Regions from separate parts of the Hydrogenophaga pseudoflava genome, predicted to be linked through region 2. Evidence: predicted binding sites of a transcription regulator. Region 2 holds the regulator's gene; each other region holds the start of a gene.
The links. Region 2 encodes sigma-54, which starts transcription at its own class of promoters, with help from an activator protein. Its sites were predicted from a motif close to TGGCANGNAANCTGCTTT; they were not measured.

Region 1 (6,058 bases), 940 kb from region 2:
CGCCACGAACGGACCGCCACCGCGCGGCGAGTGCTTGTGCAGCGCGCGCGCCACCAGCTCCTTGCCCGAGCCCGACTCACCTGTGATCAGCACCGTCACGTTGCTCTGCGACAGCCGCCCGATGGCGCGGAACACGTCCTGCATGGCGGGCGCCTGGCCCAGCATCTCGGGCGCGGCCGTCAGCGACTCCTGCGCCACTTCCTCGCGCTGGCTCTCCTCCACCGCGCGGTGGATCAGCTCCAGCGCCTTGGGCAGGTCGAAGGGCTTGGGCAGGTATTCGAACGCACCGCCCTGGAAGGCCGACACCGCGCTGTCCAGATCGGAGAACGCGGTCATGATGATGACGGGCAGGCCCGGCAGCTTCTCCTTGACCTTCTCCAGCAGGTCCAGGCCCGAGCCGCCCGGCATGCGGATATCGCTCACGAGGATCTGCGGCCCTTCGCTCTCGGGCGTCTCGTTCAGTGCCTTGAGGACTTCCTGCGGATTGGTGAAGCTGCGGGTGGGCAGGTTCTCCCTCAACAGCGCCTTCTCCAGAACGAAGCGGATCGATTGGTCGTCATCCACTATCCAGATCGGCTTCATGTGTGCGTCTTCCCTTCCTCAGGCGAGGCGTTTCGGTTTCATGGCAACGGAATCAGCAATTTGAAATCCGTGTGGCCTGGCGCGCTCTCACACTCGATCAGTCCGTGGTGCTGCTGCACGAAGGTTTGGGCCAGGGTCAGCCCCAGCCCGGAACCTCCCTCACGACCCGACACCAGCGGGAAGAAGATGCGGTCCTTGATCGCATCGGGCACGCCAGGCCCGTTGTCGATCACATGCAATTCCAGTGCCAGGCGGTAGCGCTGCTTGCCGAAGGTCACCTGCCGGCCCACGCGCGTGCGCAGGGTGATCTGCGCATCGCCCGCCGCGATGCGCTCGGCCAGCGCCTGCGCCGCGTTGTGCGCGATGTTGAGCACCGCCTGGATCAGCTGCTCCTTGTCGCCGCGGAACTCGGGGATGGAGGTGTCGTAGTCGCGAACCACCTTCAGACCCCGGGGGAACTCGGCCACGATCAGCGAGCGCACGCGTTCACACACCTCGTGGATGTTCACATCGCCCACCACGTGAGGCCGGCGATGTGGCGCCAGCAGGCGATCCACCAGCGACTGCAGGCGGTCGGCCTCGTGGATGATGACCTGCGTGTACTCGGTCAGTTGTTTGTTGTCGAGCTCCAGCTCCAGCAGCTGGGCCGCACCGCGAATCCCGCCCAACGGGTTCTTGATCTCGTGGGCCAGGTTGCGGATCAGCTCCTTGTTGGCCTGTGCCTGGTCGATCAGCCGCTCTTCCCGTTCCTGCCGGGCCTGCTGCTCCAGCGGGAGCAGCTCGACAATGACTTCGCCCGCCGTGTCGGTCTGCGCCACCACCACGTGGACCGGCAGCGGTTCATGGGCGAGGCGCCGCAGCCAGGCGTCGTACCGCAGGGCAGCGAACTCGTTGACTGCGGCGCCGCTGAGCGCGTTCTGGAGCAGCTGCGGTTCGGTGAAGCAGTCCTGCAGCCGCGTCCCCGTGATGCTGCGACGGGACATGCCCAGGGCATCCTCCAGCGCCGCGTTGGCAAAAAGTACCTGCCCGTCAAGCGAGACCACCGCCACCAGCGTGGCCAGCAGATCCAGCGAATGGAACTTGCCGTGCGCCGAAGCCGCGCGCTGCGCAGCCTTTCCCGGCAGCATGGCCGCATCGACACGGGACAGGGGGAGAGAAAGGTCTGGCTTTTTCAAGCCGGCTATTTTGCGGCAGGTTCGGACGGCCCGCTCGCACCCGGCACCGCAGGAGCGGGTCCCGCGGGGCCCGACGCCGCTGGCGGCGCCATCGGCGCACCGCCCATGCGGGCCAGTTCGCGCCGCAGACCACTCACATCTGCCTCGGCCCGGCCCACCGACGCCTTGAGTTCGGCCACACGGTCGAGATAGCGCTGGTAGTTGCGCGACTCGATGCCTTCTTTCTCGGGCTGCCCATTGGCGTAGGCCTTCTGCGCCTGGGCCAGCCGCTCTTCTGCCTTTCTCAACTCCATCTCGAGGATCTGGCGGGCATCGCTGTCGCGTGCACGCTGCTCAGCAGAGTCGTTGCGAGGTGCGCTGCGGGGCGCTGTCGACGAACTGGCAGACCGCGGAGCCGCCTGCGGCGCCGGGCCTTGAATGACGGTGATGTTGCCGCCCTCCATCAGCTTGCAGCCCTGGGCCTTCGCCACCGTGGCGTTGTTGGTGTATTCATTGCCACAGCGATAGATGCGCTCTTGCGCCAAAGACGGCAGGCACCACGCCACGGCAACGGAAAGGATCAGGACGCGATGGGTTCTTGCGGCAACGTTCAGCTTCGACAACACGTGGGCTCCAGGCGCTGTGGGCGCATTGAGAATCAATTTTCAGTATGACCCAAAAACAGGTCGCATGGTATCCGCCATGACAGGGCGCCCGCGCGCCCGTCCGAACGGCCCAAAAAAAAAGGACGGCCGAGCCGTCCTTTTCATCTGCGAAGCGAGGCCCGGGTGATCCCGGGCCCGCCATCACAGGCTGTAGTACATGTCGAACTCCACCGGCGACACTTCGATACGGCTGCGGTTGACTTCGCCCATCTTCAGTTCGATGTAGGCGTCCAGCATGGAGTCGGTGAACACGCCACCCTTGGTCAGGAACGCGCGGTCCTTGTCCAGGTAGTCCAGCGCCATGTCCAGGCTGTGGCACACGGTCGGGACCAGCTTGTCCTCTTCCGGCGGCAGGTGGTAAAGGTCCTTGGTCGCTGCCTCGCCCGGGTGGATCTTGTTTTCCACGCCATCCAGACCGGCCATCAGCAGCGCCGAGAAGCCCAGGTAGGGGTTCATCAGGGGATCGGGGAAGCGGGCTTCCACGCGGCGGCCCTTCGGGTTGGCGACGTACGGGATGCGGATGGAGGCCGAACGGTTCTTGGCCGAGTAGGCCAGCTTCACCGGGGCTTCGAAGTGCGGCACCAGCCGCTTGTACGAGTTCGTACCGGGGTTGGTGATGGCGTTCAGGGCGCGGGCGTGCTTGATGATGCCGCCGATGTAATACAGCGCGAACTCGCTCAGGCCGGCGTAACCGTCGCCAGCGAACAGGTTCTTGCCGTCCTTCCAGACCGACTGGTGCACGTGCATGCCGGAACCGTTGTCACCGGCGTAGGGCTTGGGCATGAAGGTGGCCGTCTTGCCGTAGGCATTGGCCACGTTGTGCACAACATACTTCTGCAGGACTGTCCAGTCGGCGCGCTGCACCAGCGTGCTGAACTTGGTGCCGATCTCGTTCTGGCCCGCGCCCGCCACTTCGTGGTGGAACACCTCGACCGGGATGCCCAGCGATTCGAGGATCAGTGCCATCTCGGCGCGCATGTCCTGCGTGCTGTCGACCGGGGGCACGGGGAAGTAACCGCCCTTGACCGTCGGACGGTGGCCACGGTTGCCGCCTTCGAGCTTGGCACCCTTGTTCCAGGGGGCTTCGTACTCTTCGATTTCGTAGAAGGTGTGGCCCGGGGCCGTGCTCCAGCGCACGCCGTCGAACAGGAAAAATTCGGGTTCCGGTCCGAAGAAGGCGGTGTCGCCCAGGCCCGAGGACTTGAGGTAAGCCTCGGCGCGCTTGGCGATGGAGCGGGGATCGCGGTCGTAGGCCTTGCCGTCGGCAGGCTCGATGACGTCGCAGGTGAGGATCAGCGTCGTCTCTTCGTAAAACGGGTCGATGTTGGCCGTGTTCGGATCGGGGATCAGTTGCATGTCGGAAGCTTCGATGCCCTTCCAGCCTGCGATGGACGAGCCATCGAATGCATGGCCGGAAACGAACTTGTCTTCATCGAAGTGAGACACGGGCACGGTGGTGTGCTGCTGCGCACCACGGGTGTCGGTGAAGCGGAAATCAACGAACTTGACTTCGTTGTCCTTCACCATTTGCATCACGTCTGCGACGGTCTTGGCCATCAAATACTCCTGTTGCTGTGTGAGTGGAAAACTGAATTTGACAAGGGCATGAAGCAGTTTCTGTGCCAAAGTTGTGCCGTCGGGTTCAATCAACGATGCGCCAGGCCCCAAGGCGGCGCAGATTATGGCGCAGCGCCCTGCGCCGGCGGGCTGCAAAGCCTGGATGCCCGGCGTGACCGCTGTAAACCCGGCATGCAGCGCATTGTTCTGGTGCATTCCAGCAGAATGCACAATATTGGTGCAAGCAACTATCGCACCAATTCGGGTCCCAACTCCGCACCAAACCGCTCAAGCCCGTCAAGCAGCGACGCAAACGCCGGGGCCACGGCGTCTGGGGCACCCTTGACGCCCAGTTCGATGTGCCGCCCGTAGTCCGGGTGGTCCACGCTGGGAAGGCTGAACACCTTCACCGGGTGCTCGCGCTCAATGGTTTCCATGAGAGGGGTCAAGGTAGCCTCCATGGCCCCCATGACCACCACCGAGCGCTCCTGCCACGCGTCTTGCCGGTGCAGATGGCGGTACGCCCCATCCAGCAGCGCTTCGATCATCGGCCAGGCCATCACGGGAAACCCCGGGACAAAATGCACGGAACCACCACCAGGCCCATCGCAGCTGAACCCGGGAATCTTGTTGTACGGGTTGGGAATGATCCGCGCGCCGACCGGGAACACCCCCATGTTCAGCCGTTGCATGTTGTCGGGCCTCTCGGGGTCGTGAACCTCACCCTTCTCGGCGGCCACGTCCCTCATACGCTGCTCAATGAGGTCGCGGGCCTCGGGGTGGAGCGCCAGGTCCACCTGCAGTGCCGCAGCCGCGCACTGGCGCGTGTGGTCGTCGGGCGTGGCCCCGATGCCACCACAGCTGAACACGACATCACCGCTGGCGAACGCCTCCCGCAGTGCGTCGGTGATGCGCTCGCGGTCATCACCGATGAACCGAGCCCACGCCAGCGAAAGGCCTCTTCCCGCCAGCAGTTCGACCACCTTCGGCAAGTGCTTGTCGGCGCGTTTGCCCGACAGGATCTCATCGCCAATGATGATCAGACCAAACGCCGGTGGGTTCTCTTTGCTGGTGTTCATGGAGGTCAGGCGCCAGGCGGCGGAAGAACGGTGGTGGGCTGCAGGGTCTCCAGCGGCATGGCTGGTTGGCCTCCTGGCTCAGGATCCAGGACCTCCACCACCTGCGCCGCGCGCATCCGCTGCAGCGCCGCCAGCGTGAAATGTGCGAACCACAGAGACGCAAACGCAAATACCAGGGTGTAGATCCAGATGGCCACCGGCACCAGCAAGGGCGCCAGCGCCACGAACATGGCACCCGATGCCCAGAGCAGGCTGGGTGCCGCGCCCAGATACCCGCTGAGGATGCCCATGACCAGAAGGCTGCCACGGTGTTCACGCAGGATGGTCTTGCGCTCGGCACTGCTGGCATGCTGCGCCAGTGCGTCATAGGCAAACACGCGGTAGGTCAGCCAGCCCCAGATCAGCGGCGGAAGGATGAGCACCAGCGGAGGAACCAGCCACAGGGGCATGGAAAGAACCAGTACCACCAGGGCCACGAACGTGGACCCCAGCGACCACAACAGACCGAGAACGAAAGAGCCACCACGCCTGCGTTCGAGCAAAGGAAAGCGCCTTTGCGCAACCAGTTCAACCATGGACGGAGTCATGAACACGGCGACCAGCAGCAGGCACAGCAACACGATCACCGGCGTCGCCAGAACCAGGACCACCAGCGGTGCAAACACCGTCCGCATGGAGCCTAGGCCGACGCGATCCAGCCAGCCCAGAAAGCCCTGAACCAGTTCATAGGTCTGCAGCCACTGCGTGACGGCATCGACAGACGTGTCCCAGAAGAAATAGCCCAGCCCAAAAGACAGTGCGACCATCAGCACCAGGGGCAGGAACGACAAACCGATCACCCGCGGGTGCATGCAGTACACCACCGCCCGCCAGAACGCATCAAACAGCTGAGTCATGCAACGAGAATACCGGTTTTCCCGCCAGCCAGGCGGCACGCGAAGCGGAGACACGATGGACAGCGTCATCATCCACGGCACCCGCCTGGAAGTTCGACACATCCCAGGCCCGACCGGCCGCTCGC
Region 2 (6,058 bases):
GGCACGATGTCGTCCAGCGATTCGGCCTCGGCGCCGTTCCAGCCGGTGGCGGCGATCATGGCCGCGGCCAGCGTTTCCTTCAGCGGCGCGTCGCCTTTGTCCTCGCGCCAGCCGCGCTTGAACAGCGGCTCGCCCGAGGTGTCGATGTAGAGGCTCACCGTGTCGGTGGTCAGGTGGGCGTAGAGCCGCACGTCGGGCCAGGTGGTGTTGACGCTGGGGCGCTCGCCGCGCTTGTCGCGGAAGCGGTCGCAGACCGCGTCCTTGATCTTGAGCGCCGCGAAGTTCAGGCTCTTGAGCGGGCTGTGCTGCGCCGTGACCTCGACCTTGATCGTCTGCTGCGGCGTGAACCAGATTTCCCAGGCGACCTCACTGGCGGCCGCGTACAGGTCGTTCTCGCTGCGGTAGCCGCCGTGCCAGAGTTGCACCAGCACGCGCTGCGCGAGCCGGCAGTGCAGGTTGAGCTTGAGCGCGTCGCGCCAGGACGCCTGCAGCGCCACACCGGCGCGCGACTTCTGCACCGCGGTCTCGCCCGTGATGCGCGTGACTTCGGCGGCGAGGTAGTCCTCCACGCCGGCGGCGCAGGGGAGGAAAAGATTCAATTGGTTCAAAGCGCTTTTCTCAGGTTCGCCGGCGCGATGCGCAGCGCCTCGCGGTATTTCGCGACCGTGCGGCGCGCGCACTCGATGCCCTGCTCCTTGAGCAGGTCCGAGAGCTGGTTGTCGGACAGCGGCTTGGTCGGCTCTTCGGACGCGATGAACTGCTTGAGCAGGGCGCGCACCGCCGTGCTCGACGCATTGCCGCCGGTCTCCGTTCCCAGGCTGGAGCCGAAAAAGTACTTGAGCTCGTAGGTGCCGAACGGCGTGGCCATGTACTTGGCCGTGGTCACGCGGCTGATGGTGGACTCGTGCAAGCCCAGCTCGTCGGCGATCTCGCGCAGCACCAGCGGGCGCTTGGCCAGTTCGCCGTGCATGAAGAAGTTGCGCTGGCGCTCCACGATGGCCGAGGACACGCGCAGGATGGTGTCGAAGCGCTGCTGGATGTTCTTGATGAACCAGCGCGCTTCCTGCAGCCGCTGCTGCATGGCCGCGTGGCCCGCTTCGCCGCCGGCCTCGCGCCGCCCCCGCAGGGCGTTGGCATAGACATCGTGCACGCGCAGGCGCGGCATCACCTCGGCGTTGAGCGAGACCTTGAAACCGCGACCGGCGCGGGTGACGATCACGTCGGGCACCACGACGTTGCGCTCGACGTCGACGAAGCGCCGGCCCGGCTTGGGCTCCAGGCGGGCGATCAGCGCCAGCGCGGCGCGCACGGTCTCGTCGTCGTGCCCGGTGGCCGCACACAGGCGCTTGATGTCGCGCTTGGCCATCAGCTCCAGCGGCTGCTCGCAGATCGCCAGCGCCGCGCGGGCGGCGGGCGTGTTGCGCAGCTCCATGATCTGCAGCCGCAGGCACTCGCCCAGGTCGCGCGCGCCCACGCCCGTGGGCTCCATCTGCTGCAGCCACTGCAGGGCCATGCCCAGGCGCTGCTCAATGGCCTCGACTTCGTCGAAGCGCGGCTCTTCGTCGGCCGGCCGGCCCGCGGTCAGGCGCCAGCAGGCGCGCGCCAGCTCGTGCAGGCTGTCCTCCAGATACCCGTCGTCGTTGAGCGACTCGATCAGGAAAAACAGCGCCGCGCTGTCCTCGTCCGACAGGCGCAGGCAGCGCGCCTGCTCGTGCAGCTGGTCCTGAAGGCTAACCGGCACACGGGCCAGGTCGGCGGCCGTGGCGGTGTCGTCGTCGTCCCCGCCGGAACCGCTGTTGCGCGCGGGTGCATCGCCGCCCCATTCGCTGTCGTCGGGCGCCATCTCGACGGTGCCGTCGCCTTCCCAGCTTTCTTCGACCGGCGCGGCGCCGTCCAGCCGGCTCTCCACGTCGTCGCTGCTGTTGTCCGCGCTGTCGGCCTGGGTGGTGCGGGTGTCCGGCTCGGCGCTGCGCAGCTCGACCACCGGCTGCGCCGCTTCTTCCAGTTGCTCGCCGGCCACCACCGGCGCGTCCGCGGTCTGCACGCCGAAATCTTCGCGATCGGCCACTTCCTCGCCCCGTTCCAGGAACGGGTTCTCGTCGAGCATCTGCTCGACTTCCTGAGCCATCTCCAGCGTGGACAGCTGCAACAGGCGGATCGACTGCTGCAGTTGCGGCGTCAGCGCGAGGTGCTGCGACACCCGCAGCGACAGACCTTGCTTCATCGGCTCATTCCGTCACATGCGGAAGTTCTCGCCCAGGTAGACGCGGCGCACCTCGGCGTTTTCAATGATCTCGGCGGTGGTACCGCTGGCCAGCACATGACCGTCGCTGATGATGTAGGCGTGGTCGCAGATGCCCAGGGTTTCGCGCACGTTGTGGTCGGTGATCAGCACACCGATGCCGCGCGACTTGAGGAAACTGATGATGTGCTGGATCTCCAGCACCGCGATCGGGTCGATGCCGGCGAAGGGCTCGTCCAGCAGGATGAACCGCGGCCGGGTGGCCAGCGCGCGGGCGATCTCCACGCGACGGCGCTCACCGCCCGAGAGGGCGGGCGCGGGCGAATCGCGCAGGTGGTCGACGCGCAGCTCCTTGAGCAGCTCGTCCAGCCGGGCATCGATCTCGCGCGCCGACAACGGCTGGCCGTTCGCGTCCTGCTGCAGCTCCAGCACCGCGCGCACGTTCTGCGCCACCGTGAGCTTGCGGAAGATCGAGGCTTCCTGCGGCAGGTAACCCAGCCCCAGCCGGGCACGGCGGTGGATGGGCAAGGACTCGATGCGGTGACCGTCCAGCAGGATCTCGCCACCGTCGGCCCGCAGCAGGCCGACGATCATGTAGAACGACGTGGTCTTGCCGGCACCGTTGGGGCCCAGCAGTCCCACCACCTCGCCCTTGTCCACCGACAGGGACACGTCCTTGACCACCTTGCGGCTGCCATAGGACTTCTTGAGTCCCCGGACCTCCAGACGGCTGTGCGACGGCATGTCGCCCGACGGACTGGCGCTGGCGACGGTCTCCGTCACTTCTTGGGCTCGGTGATCTTGCCGCTGGGACGCAGCGTGGCCGGATCGGTCGCCGGGGCGGCGGGGCCGTTCTTCTCCTCTTCCGGGATCGGCGTGAGCATGGCGCGCACGCGGCCGGTGGGGTTGGCGGCGGTCTTGCTGGTGTCCCCACCCTTGACCGTGAACACCTCGGTCAGGCTGTTGTAGAGGATCTCGCTGCCCACGCTCTGGTCGTTGAGCAGGGTGCCGCGGTAGCGGCGCAGCACCGCGCGACCGGTGAACAGCACCGTCTGCGCCTTGCTGTCGTATTCGATGCGATCACCCTCGCCCTCGATCCATTCGTCCACGCCTTCCCGCTTCTGGCGGAAGAAACCGGCCTTTTCGGGGGTGCCCAGCAGCAGACCGTACTGATTGCCTTGCGGGTCCTGGCGCACGTCCAGCTTGGCACCGCGCATCAGGATGGTGCCCTTGGTGATCACCACGTTGCCTGTGAACACGCTGGTCTGGCGTGTCTCTTCGTAGCGCAGCGCATCGGCCTCCACGTTCATGGGCTTGTCCTTGTCGGCCTTTTCGGCCTGCGCCAGCAGGGGCAGCATCAGGCCAATGACGGCCAACATCCGGGCGATGGAACGGGGGGTTGGTGCGTGTGGGTGCATGGCGTTTGAGGGCACAGATCTTGCATTCATTGTAGCGGCGCCCAGAGCGTTTCGCCGCTGCGCCGGCACATTGTGCCCGCCATGAAACCAGGAAGCCCGCACAGGGCGGGCTCCGAAGGGAAGAGGGTCAGAAACCGGTCAGCCTTTGCGGGCCTCGGCAATCAGCGAGTCCGCCACCAGCAGGGTGCGCGGCCCTTGTCCGCCCACATAGAACTTGCCGGCGATGCCCAGGGCGGGCGTGCCTTCCACCTGGTAGGCGTCCTGCAGACCAACGGCCTTCTCCGCCAGCTTGGCAGCCTGGCCATTGAAGATGCCCAGAAACTGCTCGCGGTTGACACCCTGTTTTTCGATCCAGGCGGTGATGGCGGGCGCGGTCGTCAGCGGCTGGCGCTCTTCGTGGATCGCCTTGAACACCTTGACGTGCAGCGTGTCCACCAGGTTCAAGGCCTCCAGCGTGAAGTACAGGCGCTGCATCGGCACGAAGTTCTGGTTGAAGGCCACCGGCATGCGGCGCACCGTCACATGGGCCGGTTTGCGCTTGATCCACTCATGAAAGACCGGTTCAAAGTTGTAGCAGTGGATGCAGCTGTACGCGAAGAACTCGACCACCTCGACCTGCCCCGCCGGGCTCTCGGTCGGCGCCGGCTTGGCCAGCCGCTGGAAATCGGTGCCTTCCTTGAAGGCCACGCGCTGGGCCAGGGCCGGCGACAGGGTCAGCCCGCTGGCGGTGGCGGCACCAGCCACCAGGAGGCTGCGCGAAAAATCTCGACGATGCATGGAATCGGACTCCTTGAAATGACCTGAATCAGGCTCCCGGGACAGCGAAAAGTTCCTCGGTACCGTGCAATCAGCGCTGCACCCGCACCAGCGCCGCTTCCACCCCGTTCACCTCCAGCTGTTCGCGCGTGGCCTCGGCCATGGCCTTCTGGCCAAATGGTCCCATGCGGACACGGAACACGGTGCGCCCCGCCTGCTCGCGTTCGGTGATGGTGGCGTCCATGCCCAGCATGGCCAGCCGTGCTTTCTGCGCCTGCGCCTCTTCGGGAGACTTGAATGCCCCCGCCTGCACGAAGTAGGAGAAGGGGTCGGCCCCCTGCGCAGCCGCGGGCTCCGACGCCCCTCCGGCCTTGGCCCTCATGAGGTCGCCCAGCGGATCGCTGTCCGGCTTGGTGGCCGCGTCAGCGGCTTTGGCGGCCGGCGCCTTGTCGGGCTCCGCCGCTGAGGCGTCCTTCGGTGCCGCGTCGCCGGCGGCCGGCGGGGTCGTTTCGACTGGAGCCGGCAGCGGCGGCGGCTTGTTCACCAACCCGGCGTTCGGGTTCCAGCCCTTGTTGCGTTCGGCCTCGGCCGCATCGTCGGCCGGCTTGCGGGTGACACCGCGGTCCACGAATGGCACCGGCACGCGCGTCACATACACGGCCACCGAGAGCGCCAGGCCCAGGCCGACGAGCAGGCCGACCACAAAGCCAACCAGGGTGCCGCCACGCTGAGCGCGGGCCTGCGGGAATGAAATGTTCATGGGAGGTGGGAGGTTCACATCTTCTGCGGGGCGCTCACGCCCAGCACGGCCAGGCCATTGTGCAACACCTGTGCCGTTGCCCGGACCAGCGCCAGACGGGCGCGTTTGACCGCTTCGTCGTCCACCAGGATGCGCTCGGCGTCGTAGTAGCTGTGGTAGGCCGCGGCCAGCTCGCGCAGGTAGAAGGTCACGTCGTGCGGCGCAAAGCCCTCGGCCGCTGCGGTCAGCATGGCCGGGTACTTGGCCAGCAGCAGCATCAGCGACTGCGCGGCCGGCGTGTGCAGGGGCGACAGGTCGGCGCCGGCGAGCGAGTCCACGTCACCGCCCCAGGCCGCCAGCACCGAGCAGATGCGCGCGTGGGCGTACTGCACGTAGTAGACCGGGTTGTCGTTGTTCTTCTGCACCGCCAGATCGACGTCGAAGGTGTATTCGGTGTCGGGTTTGCGACTGAGCAGGAAGAAGCGCACCGCATCCTTGCTGGTCCACTCGATCAGGTCGCGCAGCGTCACATAGCTGCCGGCACGCTTGCTGATCTTGACCTCTTCGCCGTTGCGCACCACGCGCACCATGGTGTGCAGCACGTAGTCGGGGTAGCCCTGGGGGATGCCCACGCCCGCGGCCTGCAGGCCGGCGCGCACGCGGGCGATGGTGCCGTGGTGGTCGGTGCCCTGGATGTTGATGACCTTGGTGAAGCCGCGCTCCCACTTGGCGATGTGATACGCCACGTCGGGCACGAAGTAGGTGTAGGACCCGTCGCCCTTGCGCATGACGCGGTCCTTGTCGTCGCCGTAGTCGGTGGACTTGAGCCACAGCGCGCCATCCTGCTCGTAGGTCTTGCCCGCCTCGCGCAGCTTCTGCACCGCCGCGTCCACACGGCCACTG
Region 3 (6,058 bases), 240 kb from region 2:
GAGCGCCCCGCCGTAGTCCATCTGCGCCGCCCGCGCTTCGGCCTCCGAGCGCACGGAGCGCAGGCGCTGACCCAGCGCGGCCTGCATGCGCGAAAGGGTCTGCCAGGCCTGCGCATCCTTCGGCTGTGCCACCACCCAGGCCTGCAGGCGGGCGGCGGCCCCGGCCAGGGCCCCCTGGCTGGCCAGCGCCGCCTGAGCGCCGAACAGCAGATCGGCCCGCGTGCTGCCGGCGAGCGCCTGGTCCCGCAGTGTGGCCAGCGAAGCGTCGTTGAGCGCCCGGGCATTCGGCCCAACCAGAATCTCCAGCTGCAGCAGAGCCCAGGCGTCCTGGGTACCCGGCGCTGCGGCGGCGCGGCCCTGGCGCGCGATGGACAAGGCCTGCGCCGACTGCCCGAGCCGGTGGGCGGAGAGGGCTGCCGCGTACTGGGCCGCGGGCGCGGCGTTGGGCGCCTGCCCGGCCTGCAGCCAGGCGCGCTGGCGGTCTGGCCCGTTCTCCGACAGCACCCGGGCACGGGCCGCCATCAGTGAATGCAAGGCCTTGGGTGGCGTAGCCGCCGGCCCTGTGACCGGAGCACCAACGCGTGGTCCGGCCAGTGGCGCTTCGGCCAGCGGCACCCGGGCCCGCATGTCGGCCATGCGCTCGCTGGTCAGCGGGTGGCTGCGCAGATAGGGGAACGACCCGTCGTCATTCAGCCGGGCCGCCTGCTGCAGCTTTTCGAACATGGTCACAAAGCCCAGTGGCTCAAATCCGGCGCCGGTGAGCACACCGAAACCGACGCGGTCGGCCTCGCGTTCCATGTCGCGCGAGAAGTTGAGCTGGTTCTGGATCGCCACCGCCTGGCTGCCGGCGATGGCGGCGTTGGCCACATCCACATTGGCCCGCGCCGCCAGCACCCCGAGGATCATGGCCCCCATCAGCCAGGGCGCTGCCTGGTCCTGTTTGGTGAGCATGCGCGCGATGTGGCGCTGCGAGACGTGGCTGAGCTCGTGCGCGAGCACGCTGGCCAGCTCCGCAGACGACTCGGTCGCCGCCACCAGCCCCAGGTGCACCCCCAGGTACCCTCCCGGCAGGGCGAATGCGTTGACCCGCTTGTCGCGCGAGATCAGCAGTTGCCAGGCCAGCCGGTCCGACAGCTCGGGCGGCACGTCGCCCCTGGCCCGCGCAGCGCCCAGCAGCGGCTGCCAGAGCGTCTGCAGGTAGTCGACCAGCACCGGGTCGTCCAGATAGTCCGGGTCGCGGTAGATGTCGCGCGCGATGCTGTCGCCCAGCCGTCGCTCGGCCGCGATCGACATGCCCGCGCCGTCGCCCAGCGAGGGCAGGTTGACACCGGACTGCGCGCGCGTGCCCGCCGAGGGCGGTAGCAGCAGCGCGGCAGCGAGCACGGCGACGGACCAGCGGCGGAAACGCGGCGACAGCGGGGGGCGGGCGTGGAAAACCATCCCCGTATGATGCCGCCAAGCCCCAGAGGTTTCTGTAAAGACCGCGCAAAGAACCGCCACCATGTCCGACGCACCCACCCAGCCGCCCAGCCCGCTCACCCACTTCGACGCCCAGGGCCAGGCCCACATGGTCGACGTGTCGGCCAAGGCCAGCACCCACCGAGTGGCCATCGCGGAAGGCTGCATCACCATGCTGCCCGCCACGCTGGCGCTCATCCGCAGCGGCAGCGCCAAGAAGGGCGACGTGCTGGGCATCGCCCGCATCGCGGGCATCCAGGGCGCCAAGAAAACCAGCGACCTGATCCCCCTGTGCCACCCGATTGCACTCACCCGCGTGGCGGTGGAGTTCGAGGTGGACGAGGCGTCAAGCAGCGTGCAATGCCGCGCAACCGCCGAATGCACCGGCCAGACCGGCGTGGAGATGGAAGCCCTGTCCGCCGCCAGCGTGGCGCTGCTGACGATCTACGACATGTGCAAGGCCGTGGACCGCGGCATGACCATCAGCGGGGTACGGCTGATGGAGAAGCATGGCGGGAAGAGCGGGCGTTTTGTGGCGGGGTAGCCCGACCCTCCGAGACGGCCTGACCGTCAGAAGAAACCGTCCTTCAACAGGAAGCCGGCCAATTCGCCTTGCTGGTCAAGAATGGCTACGGCATCAACCCGTGCGCGCACCGGCAAGAAGCGGGCTTCGTTGACGGAGACCCCCATCAAGCCCAGTTCAGCAAGCAGCTGGTCGCGGTCTCCAGCGTAGCGGTCCAACAGAACAGTCACCGGGTGCGCAATCTTCAAAGCCGTATCGCGCACCGCAGCGTCGTATGGAATCCAGAAGCCAGGCCGCTGGCTGGTATCAACCCCGTCAAAAATGGCTGCCGTCAAGGCGTCGTTGCGCTCTTTTCCGGCCTCGGTCTTGCGAATCGCAATCAATCGAGGGCCATCCCAGGGCAGCGACCGAAAGGCTGGCAACGCGTCCGGCAACTCCTTCTCCACAACCTCGGCGGCAGCGATGACACGAAAGCGATCGTTTTCAAACACAAGCGCCACAGGCCGAGCCAGCTGAACCGAATACAGCCCGTAAAAAAGAGCGGCCAATTGCAGCCCCGCAATGGTGGCGATGTCTTTGCGCAAATGGTTGGCTGACTTGCGCCGGTCATAGACCGCCAATGTCAACAAAGGCCCCATGACCACATCCACGGTAACGATCAAACTCAGCAGGCGGGTGCCGCCGGCCAAGTCGCGATAGGCACCTGGGAACCAGACACCAAAGACCAATGCAGCGACCGCGCTGGCCACCACCAGCGAAACCAGCAAATGCAGGCCAGAGGCCTTCAAACGCTCGATGATTTGTGTCGAGAGATCCATGTTGCCCGAAAGTCTAGCGCCTTGGCCCAGGGGCTCGGGCCATGCTGTGGCGTGCGGCAACTGTAGGTGATCAGGCAACGCCCTTACCCATGTGGCATCAACGACATTCGCTGGGTGCAAACCTGCCCGGCAGGGTGCCCGCTGTGCCCAGCATGCCTCGCGCCGTGGCCACGCCAACGTCGGCCGACTGGCAACTCCAGTCTATCGGGCCCGTGACGTTGGCCGCGAATGCCAACCCGAGCGCCACCGGCCCGCCTCCCGCCTGCACCCACGGTGTCAGCACCAAGGTCTGACCATCGATCGGTCCGGCATTCCCGCTGAAGGTGATGATGATCTCTCCGTCGGTGGCGGCATCGGGGGCACTGGTGACCAGCACACTATTGACATATTTGCTGCGAGCACCCATGCCCCCAGCCTGGTCGTTCCATGTCATGGCTGTTGCGGTCAGGTTCTGCTGTGTGGCCGACCCCACACCGACCTGGCTCTTGACATTCGCGGCCAATGAAAGGCCTTCGGTCACACGGGCCCGAACCGTGAAATCCTGATAAGCAGGAAGCGCCACCGCCGCCAAGATGCCGATGATGGCCACCACGATCATCAGTTCGATCAGGGTAAAGCCTTGTTGTCCGGTTGAGCGAGTCATGACAGCCATCCTTGAAGCAGATTCCACGTGCACAGCACTGGCATTTCCTGTGCCAAGTCCAGGTTGAATGCTTTTGGATTTGTTTTTCAGATGCACCGCCGTGTTTGCGACAAAATGTGTCAGCGTCATTGACGGTTTCTGTTCGTCGCAGTCAAATTCCGTCCACACGCCCCCGGATTGATCACGGGACGTGAGCACCGCCTTTCCCGCATGGGGCTGGCAGAAACAAAAAAAAGGAGTGCACGAGGCACTCCTTTTTTTGGGGCGTGGACCGGTTTGAGCGGTCCAGACACTACCGGATCAGCGGCAATCGTTCGGAGCGAACTTGGCCGGCAGGGTACCTGCGGTCAGAGCGGGCAAACCACGGGCGGTACCCACGAGGTTCGTATCGGAGGCGCAGCCCCAGTCCACCTGACCGGTCACACCCGCGGCGTAGCTGGCGCCCAGCTGCTCAACTGCAGCGACGTTACCAGCGCCACTGCCGTTGATGTACGGGGTCAGCACCAAGGTGGAAGCGTCAGGGATGCTACCGATGTTGGTTTCGTCGAACTCGATCGTGACTTCACCGGTATCTTCAGCGATCTGAACACTCTGCACGTACTTGCTCTTCGCACCGTCGCCACCAGCTTGTGCGTTCCAAGTTGCAGCAGCTGCCTGCAGTTCGGGCAGGGTCGCAGCGCTGTCACCAATCAGGGTCTTGGCTCCACCAGCCACCGACAGACCTTCCGTCACGCGGGCGCGGATCGTGTAGTCCTGATACGCCGGCAGCGCCACCGCAGCCAGGATACCGATGATGGCCACCACGATCATCAGTTCGATCAGGGTGAAACCTTTTTGCAGGGAACGCTTCATTGAAAACTCCTTGAAGGGGGTTGTGGGTTGAGACGGTTGCTCCTTCGCATGGAGCGTGCCAGTCCGATTTGCCCTGTTTTTTGAGTGCTATTTCACGCCTCGCCCGCTGCAAGTGACGATTTGTGTCCTCTGTCGCCTGCGGTCACTGACAATTTTTGTCACCCGACCCTCGGGGGACAAAAATTGTCACAGATCGAAGGTCTGCCCCGCGCTGAGCCAGCGGATGTCGTGGCGCACATCGTTCGGGCGGTTGGGTGCGTCGTCGAAGCGGCGGATCTCTTCCATGATCAGCCCGGTTTCCGCCGGCTTGGTGTGGGTGATGTAGATCGGGAAGCGGCGGCCGCGGTCGATCTGGTCCAGTTCGTCGGCCAGCGAACTGGGCGCCAGATGCAGGCTGCGCTGGGCCAGTTCGCGTTCGCGGTCGCTGAACGCGGTCTCGATGATCAGCATGGCCACATCGATCCGGTTGACGCGCTGCCAGAACGCCGGGTTGCGCTCGGTGTCGCCGCTGAACACCCAGTGGCCGCTGGGGCTGTCCACCGCATAGCCCACGGCCGGGACGGTGTGCACCGCCGGCAGCACCTCGATGCGTTTGCCCCCCACGCGCAGCAGTTCGCCCACGGTGATGGACACAAAGCGCATCAGCGGCGTCTCTGCGCTGGGGATGGTCGAAAAATCGGGCCAGATCAGGTTGTTGAAGATGTGCACCCGCAGCGCGGAGATGGTGCCCGGCAGGGCGTGTACCACCAGCGGCGCGGCGCCCGCCGCCAGCCGCCGCGCGGCGACGGCATCGAGCATCAGGGGCAGGCTGGCCACATGGTCGAGGTGGGAATGGGTGAGCAGCACATGGTCGACCCGGGCCATTTCGTCGAGGCTGAGGTCGCCCACCCCTGTCCCGGCGTCGATCAGCACATCGTCGTCGAGCAGGAAAGAGGTCGTCCGGCAGCCTTGCGATATGGCGCCCGAGCAGCCCAGTACGCGTACCCTCATCAATGTTCCAGGAGTTGGTGGCCCGTTCGGGCGGGTTATTTGGTGTCGAACGCGGTGGAGCCGTCCCAGTCGGGCGGTGCCGGCTCGATCCGCATGGAGACTACCCGTTCGGCGTAGAGCCGGTAAAGGACTTTTTTGGCATTCTTCCGCTGCAGCTTCTCCAAATGAGCAAGGCAGCGGTCCCAGTTCTGCTGGCGCCAGGCCTGCAGTGCCTGCTCCCATTCTCTCAACTCGTCCGAAAGTTCCGGCGTCATCTGATCGCCGGCGCACAGGGGCGTGTGGATCTCCACAACCTGCGCCTTGCCCTTGACCCGCACCCGGTCCAGCTCCTGCCAGACGAAGTCCGGCGCCTGCTGGCGCGTGGACCCGCTGGCCACCACGTCGACGCCGTACACACGGGTCAGCCCCTCCAGCCGGGCGCCAAGGTTCACGGCGTCGCCGACCACGGTGTAGCTGCGCCGCACGTCCGATCCCATGTCACCCACGCACATGTCGCCGGTATTCAGCCCGATGCCCACACCGATGGCAGGCTGATTCGCTGCCTGGCGTTCGCGGTTGATGGTCGTTATCTCGGCCGCCATGTCCAGCGCCGCCTGCACGGCCAGCGCCGCATGCCCCCGGGTGTCGACAGGAGCACCCCAGAAGGCCATCACACAGTCCCCCATGTATTTGTCGATGGTGCCGCGGTGGTGACGGATCACCCGCGTGAGTCGGCTGAACACGGTGTTGAGCAGCGACTGCAGCCCGGTGGGCGTCATGGATTCGGCAATGGCC

Region 1: glnA (type I glutamate--ammonia ligase) is a predicted target of sigma-54. The motif match lies at 4,009-4,026, and genes of this name have one in related genera.
Region 3: HPF_RS24110 (pilin) is a predicted target of sigma-54. The motif match lies at 3,480-3,497, and genes of this name have one in related genera.

The regions. Positions count from the first base shown of each region.
Region 1 covers NZ_CP037867.1:3,587,714-3,593,771, forward strand. Annotated here, with positions in the region: gene ntrC (nitrogen regulation protein NR(I)) at 1-582, opposite strand, end outside; gene glnL (nitrogen regulation protein NR(II)) at 621-1,709, opposite strand; gene HPF_RS17255 (hypothetical protein) at 1,763-2,350, opposite strand; gene glnA (type I glutamate--ammonia ligase) at 2,543-3,958, opposite strand; gene HPF_RS17265 (competence/damage-inducible protein A) at 4,207-5,037, opposite strand; gene HPF_RS17270 (EI24 domain-containing protein) at 5,043-5,933, opposite strand; gene HPF_RS17275 (alpha/beta fold hydrolase) at 5,989-6,058, shown strand, end outside.
Region 2 covers NZ_CP037867.1:4,531,606-4,537,663, forward strand. Annotated here, with positions in the region: gene HPF_RS21810 (THUMP domain-containing class I SAM-dependent RNA methyltransferase) at 1-608, opposite strand, end outside; gene rpoN (RNA polymerase factor sigma-54) at 605-2,224, opposite strand; gene lptB (LPS export ABC transporter ATP-binding protein) at 2,237-2,986, opposite strand; gene lptA (lipopolysaccharide transport periplasmic protein LptA) at 3,022-3,621, opposite strand; gene HPF_RS21830 (thiol:disulfide interchange protein DsbA/DsbL) at 3,799-4,437, opposite strand; gene HPF_RS21835 (SPOR domain-containing protein) at 4,508-5,176, opposite strand; gene argS (arginine--tRNA ligase) at 5,191-6,058, opposite strand, start outside.
Region 3 covers NZ_CP037867.1:4,770,697-4,776,754, forward strand. Annotated here, with positions in the region: gene HPF_RS22905 (M48 family metalloprotease) at 1-1,440, opposite strand, end outside; gene moaC (cyclic pyranopterin monophosphate synthase MoaC) at 1,502-2,002, shown strand; gene tfpZ (TfpX/TfpZ family type IV pilin accessory protein) at 2,029-2,799, opposite strand; gene HPF_RS24110 (pilin) at 2,897-3,442, opposite strand; gene HPF_RS22925 (pilin) at 3,743-4,294, opposite strand; gene HPF_RS22930 (MBL fold metallo-hydrolase) at 4,481-5,284, opposite strand; gene HPF_RS22935 (CHASE2 domain-containing protein) at 5,320-6,058, opposite strand, start outside.